2 regions of the Arthrobacter sp. IK3 genome follow, and region 1 is predicted to be linked to the other one. Evidence: riboswitches for the same ligand, from Rfam matches in the RefSeq annotation. Region 1 holds a riboswitch; the other holds the start of a gene.
The links. Region 1 has a riboswitch for cyclic di-AMP ahead of ACSLGO_RS16935 (NlpC/P60 family protein). Riboswitches for the same ligand answer to the same signal wherever they lie in the genome.

Region 1 (11,345 bases):
TGCGGCCGGCGCCTTCGGCGTTGCCTGCCTGATCGCCGCACTGTCACCGAACCTGTGGATCTTCGCGCTGTCCCTCATCCCGGTGGGACTGTTCGCACTGACCCTGATGACCAGCGCCAACGCCTACGTCCAGACCACCACCACGCCGGTGATGCGGGGCCGGGTCATGGCGCTCTACTTCGCGATTTTCCTGGGCGGCACTCCGCTGGGCGCCCCAATTGTGGGATGGGTCTCCAACGCGTTCGGCCCCCGCTGGAGCCTGGGCGTCGCTGCGGCCTCCGGCCTGGTCACCGCCGTGATTGGCCTTGTCTGGGCCTGGCGTTCACACCACCTGCGGCTGCATTACGACCGCTCCATGCGCCGGCGCCTTTACCTGACGAGCAGCGCCAGCGAGGACACCGCGGACCTGACACAAGAGGACCCCGGCCCGCGCTAGCGGGGCCAGGGTCCTCTCTGCGGCCTTACGCAGGCCCGGGCGGATCGGCTAGGAGTGCTCGATCACGTAGTCGATGCACTGCAGCAGGGCACTGACGTCGTCCGGCTCAATGGCAACGAACGTAGCGATCCGCAGCTGGTTGCGTCCCAGCTTCCGGTAGGGCTCCACATCCACGATGCCGTTGGCACGCAGCGTCTTGGCGATGGCCGCCGCGTCAATGGACTCGTCAAAGTCGATGGTGGCGATGACGTTGGAGCGGTCCTCCGGGCGGCTGACAAACGGCGAAGCCACACTGGACTTTTCCGCCCACGAGTAGATTCGGCCTGCGGAGTCCGCAGTGCGGGCCGCAGCGAAACCGAGCCCGCCGTTGGAGTTCAGCCACTGAATCTGCGCATCCAGGGTTACCAGGGTGGAGAGCGAGGGCGTGTTGTACGTCTGGTTCAGCCGGGAGTTGTCCACAGCGGTCTGCAGGTTCAGGAAATCCGGGATCCAGCGGTCGGAGGCATTGATCCGCGCGGCGCGCTCAAGCGCTGCGGGGGAGAACATGCCCAGCCACAGTCCGCCGTCGGAAGCGAAGTTCTTCTGCGGAGCAAAGTAGTACACGTCAGACTCCGCGAGGTCCACGTCCAGGCCGCCGGCAGCGGAAGTGGCGTCAATCAGGACCAGCGAACCTTCGTCGGCGCCTGCAACGCGGCGGACCGGAGCGGCCACACCGGTGGATGTTTCGTTCTGGGGCCAGGCGTAGACATCCACGCCCTCTTCGGCAACCGCCTCGGGACGCGTGCCCGGCTCGGCCTTGATGATGCTGGATGCGGCAAGGAACGGTGCCTTGTTGGTGGCCGCGGCGAACTTGGAGCCGAATTCGCCGAATGACAGGTGCTGGGCCTTATTCTCCACCAGGCCGAAGGACGCAATGTCCCAGAAGGCAGTGGAACCGCCGACGCCGAGGACAACTTCGTAGCCCTCAGGCGCGGAGAAGAGGTGGGAGAGGCCTTCGCGGACGCTTCCCACAAGGTTCCGGACCGGGGCCTGGCGGTGGGATGTTCCGAGCAGCTTGGTTCCGGCGTCGGACAGCGCCTGGATTTGCTCCGGACGGACCTTGGAAGGACCGGCTCCGAAGCGCCCGTCCCTGGGGAGAAGTTCAGCGGGAATCGTAACGGCGGTATCGCCCATTTCTGTATGCTCCAAGCGGGTTGGCAGGGTGCTTCACGTACCCTTCCATTCAACACCCCGTGCCCGTCCCGGTCCTATTTATGACCGGCCCTCGGGCACGGGATCAGCAGATGCGGTAATTCAGCCGGGTTTGCGGCCATGGGCTAACGTGGAAACAAAACTGCCGGCGCGTTCTGCGCCGCTGTGGTGATTCTCTTTTGCACGATTGCTAGGAGTGGCTGGTCATGACGGACCTCATCGACACAACTGAGATGTATCTTCGGACGATCCTTGAGCTGGAAGAAGAGAACATCGTGGCTTTGCGGGCCCGGATCGCCGAGCGCCTGCGCCACTCCGGTCCCACCGTTTCCCAGACCATTGGCCGGATGGAACGGGACGGGCTGGTGGTGGTCTCCGGTACCCGTCAGCTTGAACTGACGGACCTTGGACGGCGGCGCGCCACCGAAGTCATGCGCAAGCACCGCCTCGCTGAGCGCCTGCTGGCAGACGTGATCGGCCTGGACTGGGCCTATGTCCACGACGAGGCCTGCCGCTGGGAACATGTCATGAGCGAGCGGGTGGAGCGCCGGCTGTATGACCTGCTGGGTAAGCCCACGGAGTCCCCGTACGGCAATCCGATTCCGGGCCTGGAAGCCCTTGGCGGGGAGGCAGCACTCCAGCCGCTTACTCCGTACCGGGACCTGCTCTCCGCTGTATCGGAGGTCAGCGCCGGTCAGCCAATGCTCCTTGAACGCCTGGCCGAACCGATCCAGGTGGATCCGGAGCTCTTGACCCAGCTCGACGAAGCCGGCCTGCGTCCGGGTGCCACCATCACCGCCGAGGTGGTGGGAGGCTACATCTCCGTCCGCGTGCCGGGCATCGAGGGTGCCCTGGAACTGCCCGCGGAAGTGGCTTCGCACGTGTTTGTCTCCGCGCCCGCTTCGTGACCTGCCGCCGCTCCAGATAACGGAATGGTATCTTTTGGGCTTTTTCCCCTATAGTGGCATCTGACTACAGCAACAACACCGTTCACCGGTCCAACAGCCTAACCCTGCCACTGGACCGCAGGTGCAACCGTTCGCGGGCAGGGGCGGAGGACCCACCAACCGGCAGTATTACTGTCTTGGGGTGAAGCCCTTCGAGCAGCACGGCACAATCCTCACCGGACTGTACGTGCGTCGTGGGCCGAGTTTCTCTACTCGAATCCGACAGCTAACTTCGCAGGCTTGTTAGAGAGGGAAACACTTGTCGAAGCATGCTGCTTCGGGCAGGCGCAGGGCTGAATCGCCAGCTGCTGAACTGCGCCCACGCACCGCCGTCCGGACCACCGGAAGGCGCCGCGCCGAACCCGTACACCGCCCCATCGGCGGAGCTGCCCAGAAGTTCGCCATTGCCGCTGCCGCCTCCGGGCTGGTGCTGACGGTAGCGGTACCGACGACGGCGGCAGCCACCGATCCGGCTGTCGAGCCGCAGCCGGTTGCCGCAGACCCGGTCTCCGCGGACGCCAACGCTGTCCTGGACTTCGAGCGGACCGCACTGAGCTCCAAGTTTGATCCGGATGCCAAGCTCCGCAGCCTGACCGTGGCCGGTACGGACGTGATCCCGGCCGCGGCCAAGGGAACGCTGGCCACCCCGCTGAGTTCGGACCTGGTCCAGACGTCCTCCTTCGGCTACCGGGTCAGTCCCATTACCGGCACCGCCGGGGAACTGCACACGGGCCAGGACTTCGCCGCAGCATGCGGCACCGAAGTGACCGCGGCTGCGGCCGGCACGGTGAAGTCAGCCGGCTGGCATGCACTGGGCGGCGGCAACCGCGTTGTGGTGGATCACGGTAACGGCGTTGAAACCACCTACAACCATCTCTCCGCCATCAGTGTCTCCGTTGGGGACACCCTGGAGCGCGGCCATCTGGTGGGTGCCAGCGGCACCACGGGCGCTTCAACCGGCTGCCATCTGCACTTCGAAGTACTCGTAAACGGCACTCCCGTCGACCCCCTGGGCTGGTTGTGACCGCTCCAACACGCTTTCGTGACCTGAGCGTGACATTTCAGTGATGTTGTTATATTCTCGTCACCGTGCCTGATTCGCCAAAGATCAGACACTCTCGAACAGATTGCCGAGCTCTGCCACTGTCCGAGATCCGTTCGCAAAATCGCATGGCAGAGGCGGGGGAACCAATTTCGGGTTTCGTAAGAAGCCCTTGGGGTTAAGTTGCCGGACCTAGCAGTCCAGCAACCGGGTGACTCCCATCCGAATCCGACAGCTCACCTCGTAGGCATTGGGAGAGGCAAAACTGTGTCATCAGTCAATTCCGGCCGCCGTCGTGCCGCCACTGCGCCGGTAACTCCGTTTACCGCGCTGTCCAAAGCTGTTACCGCCAACGCAGGCTCCGTAGGTCGCCAGGCCGCCGTCGTCGTCGCTGCTTCCGGCCTCGTCCTGGCCGCAGGTATGCCGGCCCAGGCAGCCCCGGTCTCGACCGACCGCCAGGCCCTTGAATCCACCCCCCTTAACGTTGTGACCTCGAACGGAACCGTGACGGTTTCCGAGCAGGCACCGTTCGAACTTCCGGTCCAGCCGCTGGCCGGTTCCGTTTCCGGAGCCGAGACCCGCGCACAGATCGCCGCTGCCGAGCAGGCTGCCGCTGAAGAAGCCGCAGCTGTTGCCGCAGCAGCACAGGAGCAGGCCGCCGCCGCACAGCAGGCCGCAGCTCCCGCCCAGGCCGCTCCGGCCGCTGCCCCGGCCGCTCCGGCTGCCGGCGAGGTCACCACCGCCTCCTCCGCTCCCGTAGCCGCCAGCGGCGTTGCCGCCGGCCTGGTCGCATCCGCTTACTCCCAGATTGGCGTGGCACAGGACTGCACCGCCATGGTCGAGAAGGCACTGCGCTCGGTTGGCAAGTCTGTTGGCGACCTGGCTCCCGGCCAGTTCTTCGCTTACGGCACCGTTGTCGGCAGCCCCCAGGCCGGCGACCTCGTTATCACCGGCGGCCACGTTGCTATCTACGTCGGTAACGGCCAGGTCATCAGCGGTGGCCTGAACGGCATGAACACCGGCCTGCACTCCCTGTCTGACCTGCCGGGCGCAAGCTTCGTCCGCGTCAGCTAATCGCTCAGTTTCCAGAAACAACGGAGAAAAATGACCACGTCAACTGAGCGTGCGCGCCACCGCGCGCCCGTGCAGCGAAACGCGTCCCTGACCGCTCTTGCCGATGCCGTCAGCAACGCAGGTACCGTTGGCCGTCAGGCAGCAGTGATCGCAGCTGCTTCCGGCCTCGTCCTGAGCACCGGCGTTGCCGCAAACGCGGCCGGACCGGAAATCTCACGCGATGTGCAGACCAGCAAGCTGGATCTGTCCTCCATCCCGCTCCAGGTTCCGGCCGATGCAATCGGACCCAACCTGACGCTCACTCCCGTTCCGGGCGTAACGGTGGCTCCCGAGGTCACCGTCCAGTCCCAGGAAGTGAACACTCCGGCCGTACAGGAAACAGTTGCGGACAACAGCACCGCTGCTGGCGACACTGCTGCAGCCAACACTGCCGCAGCACCGGCCGCAGCCCAGGCTGCACCGGCTGCTGCACCCGCCGCGTCTTCCTCAGGCGTCGCGGCAACCATCGCCGCAGCTGCGTATGCCCAGTTGGGCGTCATGCAGGACTGCACCATGCTTGCCACCAACGCGCTGGCCGCAGCGGGCATCAACTACCACGGCTGGCCTGCCGGTTACCTTTCCCTGGGCCGGACGGTCAGCGCCGCGGAAGCAATTCCCGGTGACCTGATCTACTACGCTGACGGCGGCATGGGCATGGCCCACATCGCTGTCTACGTGGGCAACGGCCAGGCCGTCCATGGCGGTTTCTTCGGAAACCAGACCGTGGTTGCACCTGCTGAGCTCGGTTCCGGCGGAGTTTACATCCGCGTCGGCGGCTAAGACGCACGAATGACACAGAGAAGGGCCTTGCCGGGAACGGCAGGGCCCTTCTGCCGTTCCGGCAAGGTCCTATCCGGCGCCTGCAGGACGGCGGCCCGGCGCGATCAGGCCAACTCGGACCCCTTTAATGGCGGGAACGGCCCCGGCGGCTTACCCTTGCAGTGAACATTCGAAGTACCGCTGGGCCGGTGGACGTTGTTTTGCCGGCGGCGGGCAGGCGAAGAGGAACGTGCATGCGAACCCTGGTTCTGAACGCGGGCTATGAACCGCTGGCTGTGGTCACTTTCCGGCGCGCGCTGGTGCTCGTTCTTGCCGGAAAGGCGAGTGTCCTGGCCGAGAGCGGTGACCCGGTGGTAGGTCCCGGCGATGTGTTCGGGCGCCCGTCCGTCATCCTGCTGAACCGGTACGTCAACATTCCCTACCGGGATTCGAGTGTGGCAACCCGCAGGGGAGTGCTCCGCCGGGACAGCCACTCCTGCGCGTACTGCGGAAAGGCCGCAGCAACCGTGGACCATGTGGTCCCCAAATCCCGCGGGGGAGAGGACAGCTGGGAAAACATGGTGGCATGCTGCCTGCGCTGCAATAACAAAAAGGGAGACAGGACCCTGAACCAGCTTGGCTGGAAGCTGCGCTTTACTCCTCGGGCGCCGCACGGGACCCGCTGGCAGATCCGTGAGCTGGAACAGCCGGCCGCCCAGTGGAGCCCGTTCCTCGGGGATACGGCTGCATGAGCGGCCCGAAACTGAGAGGATACGACGCCGTCATCCTGGCCGGCGGCCGCTCCTCACGCCTGGGCGGTGTGCCGAAGGCAGAACTCAGGGTTGGAGGCGAGACCCTGCTGGAACGCACCCTGCGGGCCGTCCAGGAGGCGGTTTGCGTGGCCGTTGCGGGGCCGCCGTCGCTGGAGGGAATACTCGCACCTTCTTCGTATACCCCGGTCCTGGTCAGGGAGGATCCTCCCTTCTCCGGCCCTGCCGCCGCGGTGGGGGCAGGAATTGCTGCCCTCGGCGGCTTCTCCGCCGGCAGCGGCGCACCGCGCCGCCCCTGGACCTTCGTACTTGCCTGCGACATGCCGGACGCGGCGCGCGCAGTTCCCGTGCTGCTCGGTGCAGCGGACGAGGACCCCAGCTGTTCCGTGCTCGCCGTGGACGGTGCCGGCAAAACGCAGCCACTTGCGGGCCTCTACCGCACCGATGCGCTTCTCGAGGCCGTGGCCGGAGGGCCGGCACCGCTGGCAAATCTCTCAATGTTCAGCATGCTTGCTAGGGTGCAGTGGAGAGAGGTTGCCGTTCCGGAGGGAAGCACCGCGGACGTGGACACTTGGGACGATGCCGTGAAATGGGGCATCCGGTCCGGGTCACGCGCCGCCGCCCCATCATCCGGATCCGCAGCTGCAGCCAAGGAGTAAGGAGCCAGCATGGGAACCCAGCAACAGGAACTCGAGGAATGGACGCAGCGTTTGCTGCAGGCCTTCGAGCTTGACGGTACAGAGGTGGACATCGACGCCGTACTCGACCTCGCGGCCGCAGCCGCCCACAACGTGGTCCGTCCCGCCGCGCCCCTCACGACGTTCGTGGCCGGACTCGCCGCAGGGCTCGCCGCCGGAAGCGGACAGGCGGATGAGCCTGTCGCCATGCGGGCAGCTATCCGGGCGGCCCAGCGGGAATGCGATGCCGAAGCCGGCCGGAGGGAGGCCAAGTGAACGGTTCCGCGCCCGTGATCCTGCCGCTGCAGCCCAATACTTCCTGGAAGGAAGCGAGGACGGCCGCGCACGCAGCCGCGCGTCCGCTTCCGTTTGAAACCGTGCCCCTCGCCGAGGCGCTGGGGCAGACGCTCGCGTCCGACGCCGTCGCACTCCAGCAGGTGCCGCACTATGCCTCCTCGGCCATGGACGGATGGGCGGTGGCCGGCCCGGAACCGTGGACGATTGTGGTGCCTGAGCCCGAACCCGAACCCTGGCAGATCCACAAGGAATCCGGCCGGCGGCCGCTGCAGGCGGGCGAAGCCGTGTCCATCCTGACCGGCGGGCTGGTGCCCGCGGGTGCCGAGGCAGTCCTGCGGACAGAGAACGGGGACCTGACTCCGGGAGATCCTGCGGTGCTGCGCCGTGCAGCCACCGCACGGGAAGACGAACCACGCCTCGGGGAGCACATCCGGCCCGCCGGCGAAGAAGCCGCAGCCGGAGAGACGACTATCCCGGCCGGCACGGTCCTTAACCCGGCACACATCGCCCTGGCCGCAGTATGCGGCCACGACACGCTGCCGGTGCTGCGGGCACCGCGGGTCTCCATGCTCTTCACCGGGGACGAAGTCATCGAATCGGGACTGCCGGACTCCGGACAGGTCCGTGACACGTTCGGCCCCCAGCTGCCGCGGCTGGTGGAGATGCTGGGCGGGCGCGTGGATGTGGTGCAGCGGCTGCCGGACCGCCTGGATGATGTGATTGCCGCCCTGAGCACCGACGCCGTGGACGAGCACTCACTGGCCATGTCCTCAGGCGATGTGCTTCTGACCACCGGCGGAACCGGGATTTCCGACGCTGACCACCTGCGCAGGGCGCTGGAAGCGGTGGACGCCGAACTCCTGATTGACGGCATCGCGATGCGCCCCGGCCATCCGACGCTGTTGGCACGGCTGCAGGACGGCCGGTTCGTCGTGGCGCTGCCCGGTAACCCGCTGGCGGCCATGATGGCTGTCTTCACGGTGCTCGAGCCGTTGCTGCAGGGACTCCGCGGCGCCCCTGCAGGCAAGGACTACCACGTCCTGGCGGGCGTCGATGTGGCTCCGCTGCCCGGGCGCACCCGTCTGGTTCCCTGCAGGATCCAGGACGGGCGCGCGTTTCCTTCGCAGTACTTCCGGTCCGGCATGCTTCGCGGGCTGGCCGAAGCGGACGCGGTCATGGTGCTGCCCGAAGAGGGCTGCACCGCTGACCAGGCCGTTAGTGCGCTGCCGCTGCCGTGGCCGGTGCAGCAGCCTCCAGCCGGATAATCACCGACTTGGACGTTGGGGTGCCGCTGACTTTGGCAACGGAGTCCAGCGGCACCAGCACGTTCGCCTCCGGGTAATACGCGGCGGCGCATCCCACGGGAGTGTTGTAGGCGACCGCCCGGAAGGACTCGGCACGGCGTTCAACGCCGTCCTCGTATTCGGAGACCATGTCCACCATGTCTCCGTCCCTGAAGCCTGCTGCCGCAAGGTCCACCTCATTCACGAACACCACCCGGCGTCCGCCGTAGATGCCGCGGTACCGGTCGTCCTTGGCGTAGACAGTGGTGTTGTACTGGTCATGGGCGCGCAGGGTCTGCAGGATCAGCCGGCCCTCCGGCACCTTCGGATAGTCCAGTTCATTGGCCGTGAAGCGCGCCTTGCCGGTTGCCGTGGCGAACCGGCGGCCGTCGCGAGGTCCGTTGGGCAGGACGAATCCGCCGCCGCCGTACTTGATCTTGGATTCGAAGCCTTCAAACCCTGGAATGACGTTTTCGATGTGGCGGCGGATCAGGGAGTAGTCGGCACGGCAGGCTATCCAGTCCAGCTGCGGGGCATTCGCACGGTACGGTGCAGACTCCCCGGTGAAAAGGCGCTCAGCCAACTCGCACACGATGGCCACCTCCGAGCGGACTTCCGGTCCCGGCGGCTCCAGCCGGCCCTGGGAGGCGTGGACTGCGCTCATTGAGTCTTCGACCGTGACCCGCTGGTCACCGGTGGCCTGGGTGTCCCGATCCGTCCGTCCCAGTGCGGGCAGGATTAGTGCCCGGCGGCCGTGGACCAGATGGGACTTGTTCAGCTTCGTGGATACCTGGACCGTGAGCTCGGTATTGCGCAGCGCGTCCTCGGTGACAGCGGAGTCCGGGGTGGCGCGGATGAAGTTGCCGCCCATCGCCATGAAGACCCGCACCTTCGAATCCCGCATGGCCCGGATAGCGTTGACCGTGTCGAATCCGTGGCGCCGCGGCGAAGCGAAGCCGAATTCGGCGTCGAGCTTGTCATGGAATGCCTCCGGCATGCGCTCGAAGATGCCCATGGTGCGGTCGCCCTGGACGTTGGAGTGCCCGCGGACCGGGCAGACACCGGCGCCGGGGCGGCCCACATTGCCCTGCAGCAGGAGCACGTTGACGACGTCGCGCAGCATGGCCACGGAGTGCTTGTGCTGCGTGAGGCCCATGGCCCAGCACACCACCGTGGACTTGGCGGCGATCAGCCGGGCTCCGGTGGTTTCGATCTGCGCGCGGGTCAGCCCGCTGGCGAAGCAGATTTCGTCCCAGGACGTGTTCCGGATCTCCGCCAGATAGGAATCGAGTCCGTCGGTGTAGTCCCGAATGAAGGCGTGGTCGAAGACGTTCCCGTGTTCCTCTTCCTGTTCCAGCAGGTATTTGCCCAGCCCCTGGAACAGCGCCTGGTCCCCGCCCAGGCGGATCTGCAGGAAATCATCGGCCAGCTGGGTGCCGCCGCCGAACTTGGTGCCCAGCAGGCCGGATGCGGTCTGGGGGTTGTCGAAGCGCAGCAGCCCGGCCTCCGGCAGGGGATTCACGGCCACGATCGTGGCGCCGTTCTTCTTCGCCCGCTCGAGGGCGGTCAGCATGCGGGGATGGTTGGTACCGGGATTCTGCCCGGCCACGATGATCAGGTCCGATCCCTGGACGTCATCCAGGCTCACGGTGCCCTTGCCGATGCCCAGGGTTTCCGTCAGGGCGGAACCGGAGGATTCATGGCACATGTTGGAACAGTCGGGCAGGTTGTTGGTGCCCAGGCCGCGGACCATCAGCTGGTACAGGAAGGCGGCCTCGTTCGAGGTGCGGCCGGAGGTGTAGAAGACCGCCTGGTCCGGGCTGTCCATGGCGGCCAGCTCTTCGACGATGATGTTGTAGGCGCCGTCCCAGCTGATCGGGCGGTAGTGGGTGTCACCGGCTTCAAGGACCATCGGGTGGGTCAGGCGCCCCTGCTGGCCCAGCCAGTAGTCGTCCTTCTCCAGCATCTCGGCTATTGAGTGCTCCGCGAAGAACTCCGGCGGCACCTTCCGCTTGGTCGCCTCCTCCGCCACGGCCTTGGCGCCGTTCTCGCAGAACTCTGCGGCGTGGCGTTTATCCCCTTCCGGCCAGGCGCAGCCGGGGCAGTCGAAGCCCTTCTTCTGGTTGACGTTCATCAGCGTCTTGGCGCTGCGCAGCGCACCCATCTGGTCGAAGGAGATGCGCAGCGAGTTGATCACTGCCGGCAGCCCCACGGCATGGGTTTTCGGATCACCGACCCGCAGCTCTGATTCGTTGATTCCATCTTTCGGAGCCTTGCTTGGCACAGCCACCACGTCCTTGTGTAGGAAATCCCCTAGTCTGAAGTGAAGCCAGTCTAAGACTTATTGAGGAGCGATGGGATGGGACGGGTTTCACGGCGTGCCCGCATAACGAGGTTCCGCACTGACGGAACGGTGAGCCGGCGCGATGACGTGCTGGCCGGAGAGGAGCCGCTGGAGATCCGTTTCCAGGGCAAATCCTTCACCGTGACCATGCGTACCCCCGGTGACGATTTTGACCTGGTGGCCGGTTTCCTGGTCTCCGAGGGCGTCATCTGGGAGGCAGGCCAGCTCATCTCCATGCGCTACTGCGCCGGCGTCGATGAGGAGGGGCAGCAGACCTTCAATGTGGTTGATGTGCAGCTGCGCCCGGGCACCGCGCTGCCGGACACCGGCATGGAACGGCATGTCTATACGTCCTCCTCCTGCGGTATCTGCGGCACCGCGTCCATCGAAGCGGTGCGGAAGTCGTCCCACTTCGACGTGGCGGAGGACGGCGTGCGGGTGCCGCTTGAGGTCCTGGCCGCCCTGCCGGACCGCCTGCGCGAAAGC
Region 2 (11,345 bases), on a different contig from region 1:
ACGTACATCTTCGTTGCGCTCGTAGACATGTCCGCGGTGGCGGGGTACGTGGGCGGCGGCGGCCTGGGTAACTTTGCCATCCAATACGGGTACCGGCAATTCAATCCGGTGGTGACCTGGGCGGCCGTGGCAGTAATCATCGTTCTGGTGCAGCTGGTCCAGTTCCTGGGTAACCAGACTGCACGGAAGGTGCTGCGCCGCTGAGCACCGGCTCTCCACAGCAGCGCGGACCTGTCCACGGCTGTGCGCCCGGACGGCGCTCCGGGGGAGAATGGTCCGGTGAGTACTCCCAAACCCGGCCTGGAACTGCCCGGCGGACCCTTCGACCTCCCGGTCCTGGGCCGCGGGCTGGTTTTTGCGGCCTCGCTGCCGGCAGCGGCGGAGGCCCTGGGGCCCGCAGCGGATCCTGCGGACCAGCACGGACCGGCGCGCCCGGGAGGTGCCGCCGTCGTGCAGGCACCACCCGGCACCGGCAAGACAACCCTGGTGCCGCCCCTGGTTGCCAACCTGGTGGCGGGCGGCCAGACGGGCAACCGTGGTGGCGGCGGGTTACCGCGCGTCATCGTGACCCAGCCCCGCCGGGTGGCAGCGCGCGCAGCCGCTCGCCGGCTGGCGGAGCTGGACGGCAGCGGGGTCGGGGAGCGTGTGGGATACACGGTCCGCGGCGAAAACCGGACCGGAGCGCAAACGCTGGTGGAGTTTGTGACCCCGGGGATCCTGCTGCGCCGGCTGTTGGCTGATCCGGGCCTGGAAGGGGCCGGCGCCGTCGTGCTGGATGAAGTCCATGAACGCGGCCTTGAAACCGACCTGCTCATAGGCCTGCTCGCGGAGGTGCGCCAATTGCGGCCGGACCTGGTGCTTTGCGCTATGTCCGCCACTCTGGACACGGAACACTTCGCGGGGCTGGTGGGAACCTCCGAAGTGCCTGCCCCGGTAATCGACTGCCCCTCGGCGCTCTATCCGCTCCACGTCCAATGGCAACCGCCCGCCGCGGCACGCCTGGACGAACGCGGAGTCACGCCGGCCTTCCTTGATGCCTTGGCCGGGCTCGCCGTCCGGGAGCATGCACGCGCCCTGGCCGGGACCCCGGACGTTGATGCCCTGGTGTTTGTTCCCGGTGCGCGGGAAGTGTCCCATGTTGCGCGGATCCTGCGGCAGGAGGCCGGCCCGGGCACGGAAGTCCTCGAACTGCATGGCCAAGCTCCGGCTGCTGAGCAGGACCGTGCGGTGTCCGGGCGGTCCGCCGGGGACAGGCCGCGCATTATCGTGTCCACCTCCCTCGCTGAGTCTTCCCTCACTGTTCCGGGGGTCCGCCTGGTGGTTGACTCCGGGCTGGCGCGCGAACCGCGGCGGGACGCGGCGCGGGGGATGAGCGGACTCGTCACCGTAAGTGCGTCCCGAGCATCGGCGCGCCAAAGGGCCGGGCGCGCCGCCCGGCAGGGACCGGGAACGGTAGTTCGGGCCTATTCGGAAGCCGCCTACGCAGCGGCGCCGGCGCATCCCACACCCGAGGCCGCGGCAGCGGACCTTACCGCTGCCGCATTGATCCTTGCCTGCTGGGGAACGCCGGGCGGCCGTGGCCTCGCGCTGCCGCAGCCGCTCCCCCCGGCCGCCCTCGAAGATGCCGAGGCCGTGCTGAAGGGAATCGGCGCCGTCGATGCGGACGGCAAGGCTACGGACACGGGACACCGGCTGGTCCGCATCCCCGCCGATCCCCGCCTGGCACGCGCGCTGCTGGACGGTTCACAGATCCTTGGCGCGCGCAGCGCGGCGGAGATCACTGCCATGCTCGCGGGAGACAGCCGGCCGTCCGGCGGTGACCTGGTGCGGCTTCTCGCTGCACTCCGCTCCGGCAGGGACCCGGGTTCGCATGCATTCGACCGTGAGGCCCGGCGCCTGCAGCGTCTCGTTGAACCGGCCGCGAAAGCTGCTTCGGGCACAGGCACGGAGACATCCCCGGCCGCCAGTGACGCCGTAGGGACGATGGTGGCGCTGGCTTTCCCGGACCGGGTGGCCCGGCGTGTTTCCGGTGCTGCCGGCGAGCAGTACCTGCTGGCATCGGGCACCCGGGCCGGACTGCCCGCTGACAGCCCGCTCCGCGGTCATGACTGGCTGGCGGTGGCTGAGGTTTCCCGGGCCGCAGGCCGCGCAGCGTCAGGCACGGGCGCAGTGATCCGCGCCGCTGCACCGCTTCGGCCGGAAGAAGCAGAAGCAGCTGCCTCCCAGCTGCTCACGCAGGACGTTACTGCAGTCTTCGACTCCGGCAAGGTGACCGCGCGCCGGGTTCGGCGGCTCGGCTCGATTGAGCTTTCCTCCACGCCGGTCCGGCCGGCCGCCCCGGAGGGACGGGCTGCGGTGGCGCGGGCCCTGGCCGGCCAGGGCCTCGACGCCATCGGCTGGTCGGCTTCGGCCGACGCCCTGCGCCGCCGGCTGGCGCTGCTGCACCGTGTGCTGGGTCCACCCTGGCCCGACGTTTCGGAGCCAGCCCTCCTTGCCGGCCTGGAGGGCTGGCTGGGGCCGGAGCTGGAAGCACTTGCAGGCGGCGCGCGGTCAGCGGGCATCGATCTCCTCGATCCGCTGCGCCGCCTGCTGCCCTGGCCAGAGGCCGCCAGGATGGCAGAACTGGTGCCGGAGAGGATCCTGGTTCCCAGCGGAACGCAGGAACGGATCAGTTATCCGGAGGTGGACGACGACGGGCCTCCCGTGCTGGCGGTGAAACTCCAGAAGTGCTTTGGCTGGGCTGAATCCCCGCTCCTGGCCGGCGGCCGGACCCGCCTGCAGTTCCATCTGCTTTCACCCGCGGGGCGTCCGCTGGCTGTGACCGATGACCTGGCGTCTTTCTGGTCCGGTCCCTATGCACAGGTGCGCGCAGAAATGCGCGGGCGCTATCCCCGCCATCCTTGGCCGGAGGACCCGTGGACCGCCCCGGCTACCGCAAGGACCAAAACACGCACGTGATGCGTCGCAGGCGGACAGCACCACAACGAGGCTGGGACCGGGCACGAAAAAGCCCGGCAACACTGTTTCGCGTTGCCGGGCCTGTGCACGCCGCAATCGTGCGCGGGAACGGGGATCAGGTGACGGGCTCAGCAAGGGACGTTGAGGAGGCCTGCCAGACGCCGTCGAGCACCGCGGCGGCCTCATCCTCCGTGACGCCCAGGGACAGCGAAATCTCAGTGAGCAGGGGACGCCGGGCATGGCGCAGCATGTCCCGCTCGGCGTGGGAAAGTCCCTTTTCCAGTGAACGGAGGGTGAGGTTGCGGACCACCCGGGCAACATCCGTGATGCTGCCGCTGGCCAGCAGTTCAGTGTTCTCCTTGAAACGTCTGGACCACTGTGTTTCTTCGGCATCCGCGCCTGCCTTGAGGACTTCCATCAGCTTTTGAAGCTGCGCTCCGTTAAGCACCGGGCGCAGTCCAACCTCGGCAGCCTTCGCCAGCGGGACCCAGACCTCGAGCCTGTTCGCCTGGACTTCCAGGACCAGGTACTCCATGTCTTCGCCGCGGACTTTGCGGGTGGCAACCCGGCGGATAGCTGCGGGACCGTGGTGGGGGTGGACTACGGTTTGACCTACGTTAAACGTCAATGTGATTACCTCTGGCTGCGTCGAATCCTGACCCGGTATCCGCCTTTGCGAGCCAGATGGACCGGCTCGCTGAGGGGAACACCGTCCCACTACAGGCCCCGTAGGCGAAGTGGCGGGAGCGCGGAGGCGGTACCAGCACATGGGTGAAGGTTCTGCCGGCCGCGAGTCTGGCATGTTCCATTATTTCACGTTCGGGGCTTGAGCACCCTGCCTGGAGCAGAGCGGGCTGATCCGGGTTCCCGGATCTGCCAGGGATGCCCGCGGCATTAAAGCAGGGCGCCCCCTTCGGGATCCGAAAGGGGCGCCCTGGGTGCTGCCGGCAAGAACCGGCGGCTACGCAGACTATGCGCGGTAGTAGACGGGGCCGGAGCCGAGGTTTGCGGTTGCGATAACGGTCTGGTTACCGTTCATCCCGCTGTGGATGGCCTGGCCGTCGCCGATGTAGATGGCGATGTGGGGGACACCGGCTCCGCCGTTGGCGTAGTAGATCATGTCGCCGGGCTGCGGGTCGGAGACCGGGGTGCCGTAGGCAGCCAGCTGTGCGGGGGACAGGTCGCCCACCGAGTGGCCTGCAGCGCGCAGTGCCTGCTCCACCAGGACGGTGCAGTCCTGCATGGCGCCGAGCTGGGAGTAGGCGGAGCTGACCATGATTGCGCCGGCGCCGGAAGCTGCCGCGGCGGGTGCCGGGGTCACAGCCTGCGTGGTGACGTTGCTCTCGTAACCGGTAAAGGTGCCGGGATCGGTGTACGAAGCAGCGGGGGCTGCGGCCTCGGCCGGAGCCGCATAGGTCTCAGCCGGAACGTAGGTCTCCACCGGTGCTGCGGCCACGGCCGGAGCTGCGGCGGCCTCACCGGAAACAGTGATGACGTCACCGGGGTAGATGATGGACGCCAGCGACAGCCCGTTCAGCGCCAGGACGCTGTCCAGGGTGACGCCGTAGGAGGCCGAGATTTCGCTCAGCGTGTCACCTGACACTACGGTGTGGGTTACGGCCGCCGCCGGAGCCGGGGTTTCAGCTGCCGGGGCAACCGCGGGCTGGGGGGCTGCGGGCTGGGCGGCCGGAGCGAAGGTGCTGGCTGCCGGTGCCGGGGTTTCGTTGATGACTGCGCTGGCCTGTGCCGGTGCTGCCATGCCGAACATGAGGCCTGAGCCTGCTACGACGGCTGCTGCGGTTCCGGTTACAGTGCGTGCCTTGACGGGTGCTGCCTTTGCGATGCTGGTCCAGATGCTGGACTCTGCGCAGTGACGTCCGCGATTCTTAGAAGACAAGGTATTACCTCTCCCTATACCTGCGAGGTGAGCTGTCGGGTTCGGATGGGAGTCACCCGGCCGCCGGTCTCATCCGGTCGGCTTAACCCCAAGGATTCAAAGGACCCAAAAAATTGGTTCCCCCGCCCCTGCCGTCGTATTGCAAAAGGGACCCCGGCCAAGCGGCAGAGCTAGGTAACGAGCCCGGGGCGCCGCATCAGGACTGCGGCATGCCAAGGACACTAACAGCAATTTCTTTTTGATTGCAATTCGGTAACGACGCCGTGTTGCCATTGTGTGCAGTGAGTCACGCGTGTTAGCTGAGCACCTTGCTGTCTAGTCTTATCACAGCAGTCCCGCGCGCCACATGCCAGCCGGGTCCGATATGGGCCCCCGGGCGGTCGCTGACGGCGCTTTGCCGCGGGGTCGGCAGGACGGCATGGCCGGTCCGGGTGCGGGGCAAAAGCCCCGGATTCAAGGGGAACGACACCTCGCCGGAGAGTGGGGCGCAGTGAAGGAATTCCCCATTTCAGCCGCCTGAATGGTCTCCAGCGGGCCGGCAGGTACGGTCCCGCCGGCCTGCAGGCGGGGATGGTTGCAGATCACAGTTATGCCGCACTCAACCCTTAGGCGTAGTGGTGATTCACACACTATTAGCCCGGATTGACCGGCGCTGCGACGGAGACCCCGCGCTGCCTTACGCGCGGGGAACGGAGCGCCGGACCGCAGTCCAGATGACCCACATGCCGCCAGCAGTAGTAAGGGCGGCAGCGGTAGGCAGCAGCCAGGTGACCGGCGTTCCTCCGGAGGCTGACACGGCTGCGTACAGCAGCCAGCACGCCGCCAGGGCCCCACCAGCAGCGCCTGCACAGAACCGCGGGGATTTACCCGCTGAAGCTCCCACGTATGCGGCTGCGCTGGCGGGGCAGGCGAACGATCCACCCAGGGCCGCGCCGCCCACGATAGTCCAGAGGACATAGCTGGAGAGGTCTCCAGGCTCGACGAGGGAGGCGGTAGTGAGCTGGAAGTTGACCATGGCGAGCGCCACGCCGGCCAGCGCGCCCAGCGGGATGAGGAGAAAGACGGGTCTACGGGTCCGTGCGGGCGTGCTGCTCATGCTGCCAACTCTATCCGCGGCGGCTGGACCCGGCAGAAATGAGAGGTGAATGACATCCCGCTTTTTATGAATGACTCAGAATAACTGCTAGAGTCTTATCAACGCCTGACGCCTACCGCCAGGCCTTCCCGTCCACAGCCGGTCACCCGCGAATGGACCGAGGACCCGTGCAGCCCGGCCAGACGGGCTGCTCCCACTTTTGACGCAACGCCGCCCAGGAGCCGGTGCACTTTGTGCTGCCCGGCTGCCCGGCCTCCGACCCATGAGGAGAACAATGTTCGAGACAACCACTTCCGCCCCCGCCCGCACCATCCAGCACCGGGCCGCAGTGCGGCAGCAGGGCCAGAGCCGCATTGAACGGACCGTTCCGGCCGGGCGCCTCGCTGCGCTGGGCGGCAATTACGTTGCAGCCTTCGGCCGGCCCGGGTCAGTTCCCGCACACCGGCATGCTCTCCTGTCCGGCGCCGCCTCCGGCCACGGCTACACCGCACGGTTTGACGGCGCGGAACACCGAACCCCTGCAGCAGCTGTAGACAGCTACACTGCCGTTTTTGGATCCGCCTCCGATGCGCCCGCCCCTGCTGAGCGTGCCCGCGGCAGCTACACGGACGCCAACCTCTGAGTCGGCGTCCCCCCGGGCGCAGCGGCCGGAGCATGCCCGGCAGCGCTAGGATGGGAAACCGCCGCGGGAACCAGCGGCGGTTCGCTGACCCGGATTGCCGGGTTCCTACGGCTGATTGCGGGGGACTGCCTTGGGCGCCATGGATGATTTGCTGGGCCCTGCCGAAGTAGCCGCCCTGCAGCGCAGCCTCGCCGCTGCCGCCCCGGCACCGGGGCTCGACCGGCTGCATGGAGTGGTGCCGGAGCTCAACGCGCTTTCGCTCCGCGGCAGGACGGATGTCCTTGCCACGGCACTCACCGAGTCCTATCCCTCCTACGCCGAAGCGGCCGCAGCGTACCGCGCAGCGCTGAAGGATGAGTCCTTCAAGGGGTGGATTATATGGCCGGTTTCTGAATCCTCCGTGACGCTGGCACTGGCTGGAGAGGATCCCGGAGACTTTGACGACGCGCTTGACCTGCTGGCGGAGCTGACCCCGCGCCTGACGAGTGAGTTCGCCATCCGCAGGCTCCTGGCCGCTGATATGGACCGCACCCTCGCCCGGGCCCGTACCTGGACACGGGATCCGGATCCACACGTGCGCCGCCTCGCCAGCGAGGGAACCCGAGCGTACCTGCCGTGGGCTATCCGCGTTCCCGGGCTGCTTGAGAACCCGGAGGCCACACTGCCTCTCCTGGATGCTCTCCGGGATGACCCCAGCGAGGACGTGCGCCGGTCCGTGGCGAACCACCTCAACGACATTGCCCGCCATGCCCCTGAGGTCACTCTCCGCACGTGTGCCCGTTGGCTGGATTCACCGTCGCGCTACACGGACCGCCTGGTCCGGCACAGTCTCCGGACCCTGGTCAAAAAAGCCCACCCGGGTGCGCTCTCCCTGCTGGGATTCGAACCCGCCGAGATCCGGGTGGACGGGCTTTGCACCTCCACCCCGGCCATCACGCTCCCGGGCAGGCTCCGCTTCGGGTTCACCCTGACGAATACCGGAAGTACGGCTGCGAAGCTGGCAGTGGACTACGTGGTGCACTACGTAAAGGCCCGTGGCGGAAGTGCCCCCGCCGTCTTCAAGCTGGCGGTGCTTAACCTGGAGCCGGGGGAATCCCGCGCCCTCTCCGCTTCGCATGCACTGCATCAGATGACCACCCGCCGACACTACGCGGGAACGCACCGGCTGGAGATCCAGGTTAACGGGATCCGCAACGGGTCGCTGGCTTTCGAGGTGGACCTGGCGGATCCGGTGTGAATCCTTCTGCGGGCACGGTGCCGGAGAGCCGCCTGCCGCAGCCGCTATTCATGACCGCGGTGTCCGTGGCGCAGCGCCGAACGGTGACCGCAGCACACCGGCGGCGTACTGTCGAACTGTGCCTGGGCCTGCCGGGCCGGGCGGCCGCCGGCGGGTCCCGCGCCCATCACAAGTGGTATTCCTTGGTTTCGTAGCCGCAGCCCTCTGCGGAACGGGACTGCTCATGCTCCCTGCCTCGGGTGCGGTTCCCGGCAGTGCCTCCTTTACGGATGCACTTTTCACCGCAGTGTCCGCCCTGTGCGTCACCGGACTGTCCGTAGTTGAAACCCACGTGTACTGGTCCACGTTTGGACATGTGGTGATCCTGGTCCTGATCCAGGTGGGCGGACTGGGTGTCATGACGTTCGCGTCCATAGTGGGCCTTGCCGTCATCGGACGGTTCAGTTTCCGGTCGCGGCTGCAGGCCGTGGCGGAAAACCGCAGCCAGGACCTGGACAGCACACCCAGGGTGATTGGCGGCGTCGTTCTCATCTCCCTGGTAACCGAAGCAGTGATAGCCCTGCTGCTGGCCCTTCGGTTCTGGCTCGGCTACGGGAAGGACCCCGGCGAAGCCGTCTGGCTGGGGGTATTCCATGCCGTCTCCGCGTTCAACAATGCCGGGTTCTCGCTGTTTCCCCGGAACCTGGAGGGCTTCGCCGCTGACCCGCTGGTGTGCCTTCCGGTGGCCACCGCCGTCATTATCGGGGGACTGGGCTTTCCGGTGCTCGTCCAGCTGCGCCGTGCCTGGCGTAAGCCGCTGCGCTGGACCATCAATACCCGTCTGGTGCTGTGGGGAACACTGATCCTGCTGCCGGCCGGAACGGTGTTCCTTGCCCTGTGCGAATGGAACAACCCACAGACCCTCGGTGCCCTCTCCGGTCCGGAGCGGCTTCTCGCCGCGTTCTTTATGTCCGTCCAGACCCGGACAGCAGGCTTCAGCTCAGTCGAGGTTGGGCAGATGGAGCCGCTCTCCTGGCTGGGAATGGATGTGCTGATGTTCATTGGTGCCGCACCGGCAGGAACCGGGGGCGGCATCAAGGTAACAACGTTCGCTGTGCTGGTGTACGCAGTCGCCGCCGAGGTGCGGGGCAATGAGCAGGTGACTGCCCTCGGCAAGGCACTGCCTGCGTACGCCGCCCGGCAGGCGCTGGTGGTGGTGCTTGTTGCTGCCGGAGTCATCGCCGTCTCGACCGGGGCACTGATGGCCATGTCCAGTTATCCGATGGACCGGCTGCTGTTCGAGACAGTCTCCGCCTTCGGGACAGTGGGGCTCTCTGTGGGCGTCTCGACTGCACTTCCCGTAGCAGGGGAGCTGATCCTGGTGGTACTTATGTTCACAGGAAGGCTCGGACCGCTTCTGCTCGCCTCCGCGCTCGTCCTGCGGGAGCGCAGGTTCCGGTACAGACTCCCCGAAGAAAGGCCGATCATTGGCTAAGTTCAACCTGTTCAACGGCCGGGAGGCGGAGCGGATCAGTGAGTCCGACGCCGTAGCGGTGATTGGTCTTGGGCGGTTTGGGCAGGCCCTGGCGCTGGAGCTCATGGCCAACGGCGTCGACGTCCTGGGCGTGGACGGGGACCGGCGGGTGGTGCAGGGCCTGGACGGGCGGCTTACCTACGTAGTGATGGCCGATGCCACGCGGGAAGATGTGCTGCGGCAGCTGTCCATCCCGGAGTTCAACCGGGTGGTGGTGGCCATCGGCCAGGACATCGGGGCCAGCATTCTCACGGTATCCCTGCTGCTGCGTTTTGGAGTGCCTCAGATCTGGGCGGAGGCGGTCACCGAAGCCCACGGGACGGTCCTCGAGCAGCTGGGCGTGCACCACGTTGTCTTTCCGGAAAAGGACATGGGGCGCCGCGTGGCCCACCTGGTCCAGGGCAGTCTGCTGGACTACATCCCGCTGGGCGGGAACTTCGCCGTGATCGAAACCGCCCCGCGTGAATTCCTGGCCGGCTCCACGATTTATCAGTCCCAGGTCCGGAGGCGGTTCGGCGTGGTGATCGTTGCGGTCCGCAAGTCCGACGGCGAGTGGCGGTTTGCCGAGCCCGACCTCCTGATCGAAGAGGGCGACGAACTCCTCGTCGCGGGGCCCGCGCGAAAGGCGGAGCGCTTTAGCCGGCGCTAACACGGCGAAAGGCACGCGCCCGGACGCTGCCGCCCGGTTGTTCGGTATGTGTCGCCATCATGACGCAGCGGAAAAGAGGGTGCTTATATACTCGTTGCCAAGTTGGATGCTGTCCAAAATTAGCTGGATTCCAACGTAAGGATGTTCGCCTGCAAGGAGCCGCCATGACCTCGACCGCCCGGCCAACCGCACCTGACGGCCTGGCATTCCGGCGGCTCGTCCCCGGCCTGCTCCGGGCCGGCTGGGATGTGCTGCGACGGGGTGGATGGCGCCTGCTCGTCGTCTACGCCCTCAGCCAGGTCATCCCGCTTGCCCTCGTCTCTCCGCTGATCCATTGGATGTTCACCCAGGCACTTGCTTCCGCGGGGGCCCATGCGGTGACATCAGAGGCAATTACCGGAATGCTCGCCAGCGGAATTTCAGTCACCTGGCTGGCGGGACTGTGCGTGGTAGCGCTGCTGGCCGTTTCCCTGCAGCTCAGCGTCCTGGTGGTGGCGGTGGACCAGGTGCGCCGCGGTGCCGGCCTTCGGCCCCGGATACTAAGAGCCAAGCTACTGTCCCTCATGCGCCGCCTCACCCGGCCCGGATTCCTGCCCCTCGGCATGTACCTGTTCCTGGTGGTTCCGCTGACGCAGGCGGGCGTCTTCTCCGTCCTCACGCATTCGATTGCCATTCCGAACTTTGTCAGCGGTGAGCTGCTCAAGTCGACGCAGGGGACACTGGTCTACGCATCCTTCCTGCTCGTTGCGGGCACTGCCGCGCTGCGGTATTCCCTCGCGGTGCCGCTGTTCGCCGTGTACGGCGTGCCCGGCGGAAAAGCGATGCGTCTGAGCCGGCGCGCGACGGCGCGGACCTTCCCCGCCCTGCTTGCAGCCGGCGGCACAGCGGCGGCGGCTGCCCTGCTGGCTGGTGCCGCCCTGGTGGTGCTGACAATCCTGCCCACCCTTGCCGCGGACCTGGTCTATCCCCGGGCGGCGGCCGGAGTGGCAGCCCTTGCCCTGGGTGCCGCCCAGATTACCGGTGTGGCGATCGCTGGCAGCTTGGTGCTCTTCGTCGCCGGAATGCTCCTGGAGCTCGTGGACCGCAACATGCCCCGGCTGGGCCTGGACGGGCAGTCAGGGGAGCGGATAGCTGAGCCGGTGGCCGCACTCGCGCCGCCCGTCACGCGTAGCCGCCGAAAGGTAACCGCTGCCCTGGTGGCGGGCGCCGCCGTCGTGCCCGCGCTGATCCTCGGGCTCATCAACATCCCGGTCATGGAGGGTCTTCGTGATGTTCCCCGGACCCTGGTCCTGGGGCACCGGGGGTTCAGCGGCGGAGGGGTAGAGAATACGGTCTCCGGGCTGCGCGCCGCGGCGGCCGCAGGCACCGACCTG

Region 2: another riboswitch for cyclic di-AMP. It lies ahead of ACSLGO_RS08740 (C40 family peptidase); the one in region 1 lies ahead of ACSLGO_RS16935 (NlpC/P60 family protein).

The regions. Positions count from the first base shown of each region.
Region 1 is NZ_JBPPSW010000014.1:82,717-94,061, reverse strand. Features, by position in the region: gene ACSLGO_RS16955 (MFS transporter) at 1-436, shown strand, start outside; gene serC (phosphoserine transaminase) at 485-1,609, opposite strand; gene ACSLGO_RS16945 (metal-dependent transcriptional regulator) at 1,834-2,535, shown strand; cyclic di-AMP (ydaO/yuaA leader) riboswitch at 2,621-2,830, shown strand; gene ACSLGO_RS16940 (M23 family metallopeptidase) at 2,834-3,598, shown strand; cyclic di-AMP (ydaO/yuaA leader) riboswitch at 3,724-3,880, shown strand; gene ACSLGO_RS16935 (NlpC/P60 family protein) at 3,884-4,690, shown strand; gene ACSLGO_RS16930 (NlpC/P60 family protein) at 4,721-5,509, shown strand; gene ACSLGO_RS16925 (HNH endonuclease) at 5,743-6,240, shown strand; gene mobA (molybdenum cofactor guanylyltransferase) at 6,237-6,917, shown strand; gene ACSLGO_RS16915 (DUF6457 domain-containing protein) at 6,927-7,211, shown strand; gene ACSLGO_RS16910 (molybdopterin molybdotransferase MoeA) at 7,208-8,497, shown strand; gene ACSLGO_RS16905 (FdhF/YdeP family oxidoreductase) at 8,448-10,799, opposite strand; gene fdhD (formate dehydrogenase accessory sulfurtransferase FdhD) at 10,875-11,345, shown strand, end outside.
Region 2 is NZ_JBPPSW010000005.1:189,577-200,921, reverse strand. Features, by position in the region: gene ACSLGO_RS08755 (methionine ABC transporter permease) at 1-204, shown strand, start outside; gene hrpB (ATP-dependent helicase HrpB) at 280-2,958, shown strand; gene ACSLGO_RS08745 (CarD family transcriptional regulator) at 3,074-3,586, opposite strand; gene ACSLGO_RS08740 (C40 family peptidase) at 3,929-4,855, opposite strand; cyclic di-AMP (ydaO/yuaA leader) riboswitch at 4,859-5,024, opposite strand; gene ACSLGO_RS08735 (hypothetical protein) at 5,532-5,951, opposite strand; gene ACSLGO_RS08730 (hypothetical protein) at 6,226-6,573, shown strand; gene ACSLGO_RS08725 (DNA alkylation repair protein) at 6,713-7,810, shown strand; gene ACSLGO_RS08720 (TrkH family potassium uptake protein) at 7,983-9,284, shown strand; gene ACSLGO_RS08715 (potassium channel family protein) at 9,277-9,972, shown strand; gene ACSLGO_RS08710 (glycerophosphodiester phosphodiesterase family protein) at 10,137-11,345, shown strand, end outside.